2 linked regions of the Aliidongia dinghuensis genome follow. The protein of the gene in region 1 interacts with the protein of each later gene in a pairwise test. Links are inferred from orthologs where the notes say so. Each region holds a gene or a part of one and is shown in the gene's direction. Other genes may lie near its edges. The genes, in order: IEY58_RS16970 and ybgC.

Evidence for each region.
Region 2: the proteins of IEY58_RS16970 (region 1) and ybgC interact in binary tests that used the Escherichia coli proteins (3 or more experiments, as listed by UniProt). The link is inferred for Aliidongia dinghuensis from one-to-one orthologs.

Annotation. Positions count from the first base shown.
Region 1 is NZ_BMJQ01000008.1:273,103-276,124, forward strand. Bases 1-2,705 are described here. They hold IEY58_RS16970 (acyl carrier protein), read left to right. Parts: upstream 1-1,088; coding sequence 1,089-1,322; downstream 1,323-2,705. Other genes in these bases: fabD (ACP S-malonyltransferase), read left to right, coding at 1-14; fabG (3-oxoacyl-[acyl-carrier-protein] reductase), read left to right, coding at 50-787; fabF (beta-ketoacyl-ACP synthase II), read left to right, coding at 1,426-2,688. Outside these bases: endolytic transglycosylase MltG, read left to right, coding at 2,712-3,022. UniProt on the Escherichia coli protein: Carrier of the growing fatty acid chain in fatty acid biosynthesis.
Region 2 is NZ_BMJQ01000005.1:225,893-229,209, forward strand. What follows is about bases 147-3,146. They hold ybgC (tol-pal system-associated acyl-CoA thioesterase), read left to right. Parts: upstream 147-1,412; coding sequence 1,413-1,880; downstream 1,881-3,146. Other genes in these bases: ruvA (Holliday junction branch migration protein RuvA), read left to right, coding at 147-361; ruvB (Holliday junction branch migration DNA helicase RuvB), read left to right, coding at 421-1,416; tolQ (protein TolQ), read left to right, coding at 1,894-2,616; tolR (protein TolR), read left to right, coding at 2,621-3,088. In the rest of the region: more of ruvA, read left to right, coding at 1-146; IEY58_RS11585 (energy transducer TonB), read left to right, coding at 3,205-3,317.

The DNA of each region.
Region 1 (3,022 bases):
TGGCTACGCTCTAAGCAGCTGGCGCTTCAATTCCAGGGGAACAACACAAATGTTCGATCTGACCGGCAAGGTCGCTCTCGTCACCGGCGCCACCGGCGGCATCGGTGCCGCCATCGCCCGCGTGCTGCATGGCGCCGGCGCCACCGTCCTCTGCGCCGGCACGCGCGCCCAGGTGCTGGACCAGCTCGTCTCGGAGCTGGGTGAGCGGGCGGTGGCGGCGCCTGCCGACCTCAAGGACCCGGCAGCGGGCGAGGCCCTGATCAAGAAGGCCGAGACGGAATTCGGCCGGCTCGACATCCTGGTCAACAACGCCGGCTTCACGCGCGACGGGCTTGCCATCCGCATGAAGGACGAGGACTGGTCCGACGTGCTCGAGGTCAACCTGACGGCGGCGTTCCGCCTCGCCCGCGCCAGTCTCAAGGGCATGATGAAGCGCCGCGAAGGACGCATCATCTCGATCTCGTCGGTGGTCGGCGTTGCCGGCAATCCGGGCCAGGCCAACTATGTGGCGTCCAAGGCGGGCCTCATCGGCATGTCGAAGGCACTGGCGGTCGAAGTCGCCTCGCGCGGGATCACGGTGAACTGCGTGGCGCCCGGCTTCATCGCGACGGCCATGACCGATGCGCTGAACGAGCAGCAGCGCGAGCGGATCCTGGCCGGCATTCCGGCAGGCCGCATGGGCGATGCCGACGAAATCGCCGCGGCGGTGTTGTATCTCGCAAGCAACGAGGCGGCTTACGTCACCGGACAGACCATCCATGTCAACGGCGGCATGCTCATGGTCTGATGCGGGTAGTTTGGTGCAGTGCGGCTACTGGCATTGCGGAATAATCTATGTTAAGGCACGCCACCTTCGGTCGCGGGACCGAGTCCGGCAGGGCCATGTCGAGCGGCCCGCAGGAGGGGCCCGGCGATCGACCGGATCATCGGCCAGGCAGGTGCCCGGGCCCTGGCGTCGTGTAGTTCGACCGATCAAGGAAGCGGATTGCTCTCATAAGACCGTGCAGACTAGGGGTGCACATGCCCTTTTTGTGGGCCTGACGGTCTTCCCGCCAAAGATCATTGCCATTACATCAAGGAACAGAGACATGAGTGACATCGCCGATCGGGTTAAGAAGATTGTGGTCGAGCACCTGGGCGTCGACGAGGCCAAGGTGACGGAGAACGCGAGCTTCATCGACGATCTCGGTGCCGACAGCCTCGACACGGTCGAGCTGGTGATGGCGTTCGAAGAGGAATTCGGCTGTGAGATCCCGGACGAGGCGGCCGAGAAGATCGTCACCGTCAAGGATGCGGTGAGCTTCATTACGGCGCATAGCTGAGTATCCAGGGGTTGGAATTGCTCCGTTCCGGGGGCAATTCCAATCGTGGCTTCAGCCACGGAAGGGCTCAGGCCCTTAAGATGAAACCATTGCGTGGATTAAGATGAGACGTGTCGTAGTTACCGGCGTGGGGCTGGTTACGCCGCTCGGCATTGGTATCGAGCACAATTGGCAGGCCCTGACCGCCGGCAAGTCCGGCCTTGACCGGATCCAGTCCTTCGATGTGTCCGATCTGCCGGCGAAGATCGCGGGCATCGTGCCGCGCGGTGCGACCGCGGACAATCTGTTCCACGCGGACGACTGGGTCGAGCCCAAGGACCAGCGCAAGATGGACGAGTTCATCGTCTACGCGCTTGCCGCGGCGGCCCAGGCGGTCAAGGATTCCGGCTGGCAGCCGGCGAACGAGGTCGAGCAGTACCGCACCGGCGTCCAGGTCGGCTCGGGCATCGGCGGCCTCAGCACCATCTCCGACACGGCAGTGACGCTGCATGAGCGCGGGCCCCGCCGCGTCAGCCCGTTCTTCATCCCGTCGGCGCTCATCAACCTCGCCTCGGGCCACATCTCGATCGTGCACGGCTTCAAGGGCCCGAACCATTCGGCGGTGACGGCTTGCTCGACCGGCGCGCACGCGATCGGCGATGCCGCGCGGATCATCCAGTACGATGACGCCGACGTCATGATCGCCGGTGGCGCCGAAGCCGCGATCTGCCGGCTCGGCATCGCCGGGTTCGCCGCCGCCCGCGCGCTCTCGACGGATTTCAACGACGAGCCGACCCGGGCGTCCCGTCCGTTCGACCGGGATCGCGACGGGTTCGTGATGGGCGAGGGTGCCGGCATCGTCGTGCTCGAGGAATACGAGCACGCGAAGAAGCGCGGCGCCAAGATCTACGGCGAGCTCATCGGCTACGGCATGGCGGGCGACGCCTATCATCTGACCGCCCCGGCCGAGGACGGCAGCGGCGCCTTCCGCTCCATGCAGATGGCGCTCAAGCGCTCGGGCCTCGGCACCGACCAGATCGACTACATCAACGCCCACGGCACGTCGACGCCCGTCGGCGACGTCATCGAGGTCGGCGCGGTCAAGCGCCTGTTCGGTGAGGACGCCTACAAGCTCTCGATGTCGTCGACCAAGTCGGCGATCGGCCATCTCCTGGGTGCTGCCGGCTCGGTCGAGGCAATCTATTCGCTCCTGGCGCTGCGCGACCAGGTCGTGCCGCCGACGATCAATCTCGAGAACCCGTCGGAAGGCTGTGACATCGACCTGGTTCCGATGGTCGCCAAGGAGCGGCGGGTGCGCTACGTGCTGTCGAACTCCTTCGGCTTCGGCGGCACCAACGCCTCGTTGATCTTCGCCCCGGCTCCCTGAGCCCGCGCCACGGCGTTCCCGTGATGCGTCGCCTCCTATCGATCGCCGTCGCCGGATTCATCCTGGCGGCGGCGATCGGCGTTTTGGGCACCTGGGGGGGCCTTCGCTGGTACGAGGCGCCGGGACCCTCTACCGCACCCAAGACGATTGTGCTGGAGCCCCGCGGGACCGAGGCGATCGGCGGTACGCTCGAGGGGGCCGGCATCCTGACCCATGTCCGGCTGTTCATGCTTGCCGCCCGGTTGAGCGGCGGTGCGGGCGAGCTCAAGGCCGGCGAATATCTCTTTCCGGCCGGCATCTCGCCCGCAGGCATCCTCGACCTGCTGCGGTCCGG
Region 2 (3,317 bases), on another replicon or contig:
CATCCTGTCCGTGCTGGCGCCCGACCAGCTCGCCCGCGCGATCCTGGCCCAGGACAAGGCCTCGCTCGCCCGCGCCGACGGCGTCGGGCCGAAGCTCGCGGCGCGGCTCGCGACCGAGCTCAAGGACAAGGCGGCAGCGCACGGCATGGCGCCTGCGGCGCCCACGGGCACGGTGATCTCCGTCCCGCCGGCCGTAGCCGATCTCGTCGGTCCGGCCGAGGATGCGGTCTCCGCCCTCGTCAATCTCGGCTACCGCCGACCCGAGGCGCTGGGGGCCGTCGCGACGGCGCAGCGCAAGCTCGGTGACGGTGCCGCCTTGGGCGAGCTCATCCGCGCCGGCTTGAAGGAGATCGCGTCGTGAGCGACCAGGACCGCATCGTCGCTGCCGAGCGCGGGGCGGCCGACCGGCCGGAGGTCGCGATGCGGCCGCTGTCGCTCGACGATTTCGTCGGTCAACGCCAAGTGCGCGAGAACCTGCGCGTGTTCATCGCCGCGGCCAAGGCGCGCGGCGAGGCGCTGGATCACGTGCTGTTCCACGGGCCGCCGGGCCTGGGCAAGACGACCTTGGCGCAGATCGTCGCGGCCGAGATGGGCGCCGGCTTCCGGGCGACCTCCGGCCCGATCATCCAGCGCGCCGGCGACTTGGCGGCACTCCTGACCAATCTGCAGCCGCACGACGTGCTGTTCATCGACGAGATCCACCGGATGCAGCCGGCGGTCGAGGAAGTGCTCTATCCGGCGATGGAGGATTTCCAGCTCGACCTCATCATCGGCGAGGGGCCGGCCGCGCGCTCGATCCGCATCGACCTGCCGCCCTTCACGCTGGTCGGCGCCACGACCCGCTCGGGCCGCATCACCCGGCCGCTCCGTGAACGGTTCGGCATTCCGCTCCGGCTGCAGTTCTACGAGCCGGACGAGCTCGAGCGCATCATCCAGCGCGGCGCCCGCCTGCTCACGATGGATCTCGCACCCGACGGTGCTGCCGAGATCGCGCGCCGCGCCCGCGGCACGCCGCGTGTCGCCGGGCGGCTGCTGCGCCGGGTGCGCGACTTCGCCGCCGTCGCGGGCCTCGCCACGGTAGACGCCAAGGCGGCCGACAACGCACTGACCCGGCTCGAGGTCGACCGTTCCGGGCTCGACGCCATGGACCGACGCTACATCCAGGCGATCGCCGAGCATTACTCGGGCGGCCCGGTCGGCGTCGACACGATGGCGGCCGTGCTGTCGGAGCAGCGCGACGTGATCGAGGACGTGATCGAGCCCTATCTCATCCAGCAGGGCTTCCTGCAGCGCACGCCACGCGGCCGGTTGCTGACCGACAAGGCGTTCGGCCATGTGGGCCTGGCCGTGGTGCGCCCGCCGGAGCTGCAGCTCGATCTGCTGACCGCCGCTGCCGACGAGGAGGCCGAGGTTTGACTCTGGTCCCGATGACCCTGGCCCCGACCAGCGGCGCGATCGACGAGGGCGTCCATCGCTTTCCGATCCGGGTCTATTACGAGGACACGGACGCGGGCGGCATCGTCTATCACGCGAACTACCTGCGCTTCGCCGAGCGCGCGCGCTCGGAATGCCTGCGCCTCGTCGGCTGGCAGCATGACCGCATGCTGGCCGAGACCGGCCTCGGCTGGGTCGTGCGCCGGGCCGAGATCGACTTCCGCCGGCCGGCCCGGCTCGACGATGCGCTCATGGTCGAAACCCAGTTGGCCGACCTCAAGGGCGCGCGCATGACCGCGCGCCAGACCATCCTCAAGGACGACGATCCGCTGGTCGTCCTTGATCTCGAACTGGTGCTATTGACGCCCAGCGGGCGTCCCGGCCGCATCCCGGCGTCGCTCAGCGACGCCCTCCGCCCCTTTCTCGTCACGCAACCGCTGAAGTGAGCGTCCCCGAGCCATGCAAGCCGTCGACACCGTGAATCTTGGCAGCGCCGCCGCCCCGACCCTCTCGATGATCTCCCTGTTCCTGCAGGCGGATCTGATCGTGAAGGGCGTGATGGTGCTGCTCCTCGCCGCCTCGTTCTGGAGCTGGGCGATCATCTTCGACAAGGTGCTGAAGGTGAAGCGCCTGCTGCGCGCCGCCGATGCCTTCGAGGAGAGCTTCTGGTCCGGCGGCTCGATCGAGGATCTCTACGACCGTATCGGCTCGCGGCCGGTCGACCCGATGTCGGCGACCTTCGCCGCTGCCATGCTCGAATGGCGCCGCTCGGCCGCCAAGGGCTTGGTCGTGGCCGGTGCGTTGCAGGCGAGCCTCAAGGAACGGCTCGAGAAGGCGATGAACGTCACGGTCGGGCGCGAGCTCGAGCGGGCGGAACGCTACATGGCCTTCCTCGCGACGGTCGGCTCGACCGCCCCCTTCGTGGGATTGTTCGGCACGGTCTGGGGCATCATGAACTCGTTCGAATCGATCGCCGCCAGCAAGAACACGAGCCTCGCGGTTGTGGCGCCGGGCATCGCCGAGGCGCTGTTCACGACGGCCCTGGGCCTGATCGCGGCCATCCCGGCGGTCGTGGGCTACAACAAGCTCACGACCGACCTCGGCCGCTACGGCAACCGGCTCGACAATTTCGCCTCCGAGTTCAGCGCGATCCTGTCACGCCAGCTCGAAGAGAAGGCATGAGGCGATGGCCGGTGGATTGATGAACGGCGGCGGCCGCAGCCGCCACAGCCGCCTGAACCGCCGTCCCATGGCCGACATCAACGTGACGCCGATGGTCGACGTCATGCTGGTGCTCCTGATCGTGTTCATGGTGGCGGCCCCGCTCCTCACGGTGGGCGTGCCGGTCGACCTGCCCAAGACCCAGGCGCCGGCCATCAACGAGCAGAAGGAGCCGCTCGTCGTCACGGTCAACGGCCAGGGCCAGATCTATGTCCAGGAGACGCCGATCGAGGCTGACGCATTGCTGCCGAAGCTGCAGGCGATCACCGAGAACAATCAGGACGCCACGATCTATGTGCGCGGCGACAAGGCGATCAACTACGGCCGGGTGATGGAAGTGATGGGGCTGATCGCCTCCGCCGGCTATACCAAGGTCTCGCTGATCGCCGAATTGCCCCAATCGGGCGGCAAGGCGCCTGCAAAGAAGCCATGATTCCGTTGTGACATGAGGGTCTCTTTCGGCGTTCTCGCGATGATGGACCTTGAATTTTCGATCCTCCGGCAAGTCTCGGGCGGCCGTGGCACGGCGCTCCCGCGCGGGGTGCGCCCGTGAGCCGGTTCGAGATGCGCGAGGGGATGGCCTTTTCCGCCGTGCTGCACACGGCGATCGTCCTGGTCATCCTGCTGGGCCTGCCCGACTTCCTGAAGAAGGAGCCGCCGCC